DNA from 2 places in the Streptomyces sp. NBC_01571 genome. Region 1 is predicted to be linked to the other one. Evidence: riboswitches for the same ligand, from Rfam matches in the RefSeq annotation. Region 1 holds a riboswitch; the other holds the start of a gene.

Region 1 (2,191 bases):
CGTTGGCGCCCAGCGAGCCCTTGTTGTCGGTGGCGTCCAGGTCGAACATGGCCTGGTCGATCAGACGCTGCTCGGTGGCGTCGTAGCCGACGAGCTCCGGGCCGATCTGCTCGATGACGGCGAGGACGGCCTTCTCGACACCCTTGCCCTGGTAACGGTTGGGGTCACCGTCACGGAGCTCGATGGCCTCGAAGGCCCCCGTGGAGGCGCCGGACGGAACGGCGGCACGACCCGTGCTGCCGTCGTCGAGGCCGACCTCGACCTCGACCGTGGGGTTGCCTCGGGAGTCCAGGATTTCCCGGGCTACGACGACGTCGATGGACGGCACGAGCATCTCCTTCTGGGATGTGACGCGGGTACGCGGGCCCGCGGGGCCCGCACTGCACGGTGCCGCGTTCGGCTCCGCGGGATGAGCCTAACCGGCTCGGGGCGATCGGCCAGCCGCTCGACCACCCCTTGAGCAGAACTGAGGGTAAATATTGTTCCCCTTCGAAACAAAAAGCCCCGCTCCGGTGCGTACGGGGGAAGACGCACCGGAGCGGGGAGCCCGTGGGGACGGGGGTGGACCCTCATCGGGTCTCCGGCGTGGAGACCCTTCCTGCGAGAGGCCTCTCATCCGGGAGGCCTCTCGTCCGGGCGGACCGTCGACCGATCGGCCCGTCGTCCGGGAGGACCGTCGTCTCAGCTGAGGTGGAGCTGCTGACCCGGGTAGATGAAGTCCGCGTCGTCGACGATGTCCTTGTTCAGCTTGAACAGCTGCTGCCAGCCGCCCTTGACCTTCTTCTTCTCGGCGATCGAGCTGAGAGTGTCGCCCTTGACGACCTTGTACTCGCCGTCGCCCTTCTTGACCTTCTTGCCGGTCGGCGTCGAGACGGTCTTCTTCTGGGCCGCCGGGCGCTCGGACGAACGGGAGGCCGCGGTGTCCGTCGACCGGCTCTCGGTGCTCTGCGTGCCGCTGGACGTGGACGGCTTGGCGGGGGCGGTCGTGCCACCGGTGTACGCGGCGCCGGACAGGCCCGTGCCGCAGGTCGGCCAGGCACCCTTGCCCTGTGCGGCGAGGACCTTCTCGCCGATGGTGATCTGCTGGGACTTGGACGCCTTGTCGGCGGTGGAGGCGTAGGCGGTGCCGCCGTACGCGGCCCAGGTGGAGGCCGAGAACTGCAGGCCGCCGTAGTAACCGTTGCCGGTGTTGATCGACCAGTTGCCGCCGGACTCGCACTGGGCGACGGAGTCCCACTCGGAGGCGGTGGCGGCGGAGGCGCTGCCGGCGGCCATCAGCGGAGCGGCGATGGCGACGCCGGTGACACCGGCGAGCGTGGCGACACGAGTGGCCTTGGACGGACGGCGGTGCTTGCCCTTGCTGGAAAACAGCATCGAGTGATCCCCTCACCGACGCCTGCGAGGTGAGCTGTCGGGTTCGGGCGGGTGAGTGCCCGGCCGTGCGCTCTCGGCGCACGTCTTCACCCCAAGCCGCTCCCGGTCAACTACCGGGCGCGGCGCTTACCTTGGGTCCCCCGCTCCTGCCTACGGCGCTTGACGCGTCGACTGTTCCCGTACGGCCGCTGGCAGGATTCGGCGTTGCGACCGTCGGGGCCCGCTGTGGCGAGCGGTGATGACCGTAAGCAGTCGATCGACCGAATTTCAAAGACGATCAGGGCCTTTGAGATCCATCTCTCACTTGCGCCAAACCGGACATTACCCAGCGAACCATGACGTGAACTCCCGCTACTTTTCGCCCGATTCGGCATCAACTGCAAGGCTCTGACCGGGGAGAATGAGGTCCGGGTCGTCGCCGACCGTCTTCTCGTTCCCGGCGTAGAGCCCGCCCCATCCGCCTTCGAGGTCAAGGGCGTCGGCGATGGTCGAGAGGCTGTCTCCGGTGCGGACGACGTACGAGCCGTCGACGACGCCGCGGGCGACGCCGGAGTCGCGCGAGGCGTGCCGACCGGAGGAGTCGTCGCCGCGGCCGTCCGCCGTGTCGTCGGTGGAGTTCTCTGCGGCACTGCCGCCGCGGTGGCGCCCGGCGCCGGTCGTCGCACCCTCGGAGGCCGCCGAAGCGTCGCCGCCCTGGCCCGAGTTGCCCGATTCGCCACCCTTCGTCGACCTCGCGCCCTCGCTGTCCGCCTCCCGCGCGCTGCCGGACTCCTCGTCCGAGGGCGCGTCCGATTTCGTTCTGTTCCCGGTCTCGTCC
Region 2 (2,191 bases), 1.5 Mb from region 1:
AGCCGATCAGCAAGGTGCTGCTGCGCCACCCGCTGCTGTCCGACGACGAGTTGGCCGCGGCGGCCAGGGGGGTGGTGGGTTCTCTGGCCACCGTCACCATGTCGGGGCCCGGCACGGTCGAACTCCAGCCATGCGGGGTGACCAAGGCGACGGGGCTGGCTCTCGCCGCCGCCCATCTCGGGCTGGCCTCCGAAGCCACCGTCGCCTTCGGTGACATGCCCAACGACATCCCCATGTTCGACTGGGCCGCCCACGGGGTCGCCATGGCCAACGCCCACCCAGAGCTCAAGGCGGTGGCCGACGAGGTGACGCTGTCGAACGAGGACGACGGGATCGCGGTGGTACTGGAGCGGTTGTTCCCGCTCTCCGCTCCGTAGCCCCGATTTCCCGGGGCCTCGGTTTGCCGTGGGCCCGGTTTCCCGGGGTCCTGGCTTCCGGGGGCGCCGGATGTCCGGTCCGGCGCCCCGGTTGCGTGGCGTCCGGTCAGTAGGCGCCGTTGACGTTGTCGATGGAGCCGTACTTCGCCGCCGCGTAGTTGCAGGCGGCGGTGATGTTCGCGACCGGGTCGTAGGAGTCCCACGACGTGCCGGCCACGTGGTAGGCCTTGAACGTGGGGTCGATGACCTGGAGCAGGCCCTTGGAGGGGATACCGGCGGCGGCGTTGGAGTCCCAGTTGTTGATGGCCTTGGGGTTTCCGGAGGACTCCCGCATGACGTTGCGGTGGATGCCGTTGTACGTGCCCGGGATTCCGTTCTTGGCCATGATGTCCAGCGACTGCTTGATCCAGCCGTCGAGGTCATTCGTGTACGTCTTCGCGGCGGCCGTGGTCTTGGCGGCCGTGGTCTTGGCGGCCGTGGTCTTGGCGGCCGTGGTCTTGACCGTCGTGGTCTTGGCGACCGCTTCCGTGACCTTTGTCGACTTTGCGATGTTCTGGACGGTTTGCGTCCCGACCGTCAGGGTGAGGCCCGGACGGAGCGCCGACGGGTTGGGGCCGATGACCGCGCTGTTGGCCTCGTAGAGCTTCTTCCAGCCGCCGCTGGAGGGGTACTTCCGCGCGATCTTGGCCAGGGTGTCGCCCGTGACCACCTTGTACGTGACGAGCTTGACGTCGGAGGCGCCCGTGGCGGCCTGTGCGCAGGTGGCGCCCAGGAGCGGGAGGGCGAGTACCGCCGCGCCCGTGCCCGCAGCGAGAATGCCGCGGACGAGGGTGCTGCGGGTCTTCGGGTGGCAGTGTCTACCTGCTGCGGCCATGACGTGTTCCTCTCCGGCGCCTGCGAGGTGAGCTGTCGGGTTCGGGCGGGAGCTGCCCGGCCGCACGCTGAGTGCGACTTCACCCCTAGCCGTTCCGGACTTCGGATCGGCGGCTTACCTGGGTCCCCCGCTCCTGCCGTGCGTGTGTGGTCGGGTGTGGGTTTCCGGTCGGCGGCAGGATTGGGCGATCCGTCCGGAGTGACGTGAAGGTATGCGAGAGCACATGTCCGGAACAAGCCTTGATGTCGCGGTGTAGATCGTTTTCACCAGGACATAAGGGCAGATGAATTGCCCGATTAATCCGGAATGCTTCGCTCAACTTGGCTTATGCAAACGGGTAGTCGCTCGGCGGGGCTGCGGAGTAGATGACCTTCGGGCGTGACCCAACTCACTCCATGCCGCAGGAATAAAGCGGCAATGAAGGCAAGTCGGGCATATAAGGCGCGGATAAGAGGCCGCTGAGTCCCCGATCGGAGCCGGGCGCACCGCTCGTAGGGACGGGTCCGTGGCGGGGTCCCCGTGGGGGAGCCGGTCCCCGTCGGGCCTGAAGTGGAGCCTGTGGAGACGGTGTTCGGGAAATTCGTGCCGCTTCATGTCGGGATGAAGGTCGAACTCAGGCTCTGTGTATGGCCTGTTGATCCCGACCACCGCTTCCGCCCCGGTGCTGCCGAGGCGGGCGACCGTCTCCCGGCCACCCGTGGAAGCGGGCGGGCGTCCCTGCCGGGGTTCGTCAGGAATTCAGCGGTCCGCGCTCCGCTCCGCGGGATCGCCGATGGCGCCGCCGGGGCCCTGTCCCGTCGTGCGCGGGATCCTCCGCTCCCATGTCCGATGGAAGACCACCTCGTCGCCGTCCTTGCAGACCAGCTCGCTTGAGGTGATGAAGTCCCGTGTGTCGCAGGTGACTTCGGAGCGGACCTCGATCCTCGCGTCCCAGGCCGGT

The links. Region 1 has a riboswitch for cyclic di-AMP ahead of OHB41_RS20160 (transglycosylase family protein). Riboswitches for the same ligand answer to the same signal wherever they lie in the genome.
Region 2: another riboswitch for cyclic di-AMP. It lies ahead of OHB41_RS27160 (LysM peptidoglycan-binding domain-containing protein); the one in region 1 lies ahead of OHB41_RS20160 (transglycosylase family protein).

Annotation. Positions count from the first base shown of each region.
Region 1 is NZ_JAPEPZ010000001.1:4,515,358-4,517,548, forward strand. It holds gene eno (phosphopyruvate hydratase) at 1-334, opposite strand, end outside; gene OHB41_RS20160 (transglycosylase family protein) at 682-1,374, opposite strand; cyclic di-AMP (ydaO/yuaA leader) riboswitch at 1,379-1,542, opposite strand; gene OHB41_RS20165 (LysM peptidoglycan-binding domain-containing protein) at 1,726-2,191, opposite strand, start outside.
Region 2 is NZ_JAPEPZ010000001.1:6,007,701-6,009,891, forward strand. It holds gene OHB41_RS27155 (HAD family hydrolase) at 1-377, shown strand, start outside; gene OHB41_RS27160 (LysM peptidoglycan-binding domain-containing protein) at 484-1,251, opposite strand; cyclic di-AMP (ydaO/yuaA leader) riboswitch at 1,274-1,382, opposite strand; gene OHB41_RS27165 (CocE/NonD family hydrolase) at 1,990-2,191, opposite strand, start outside.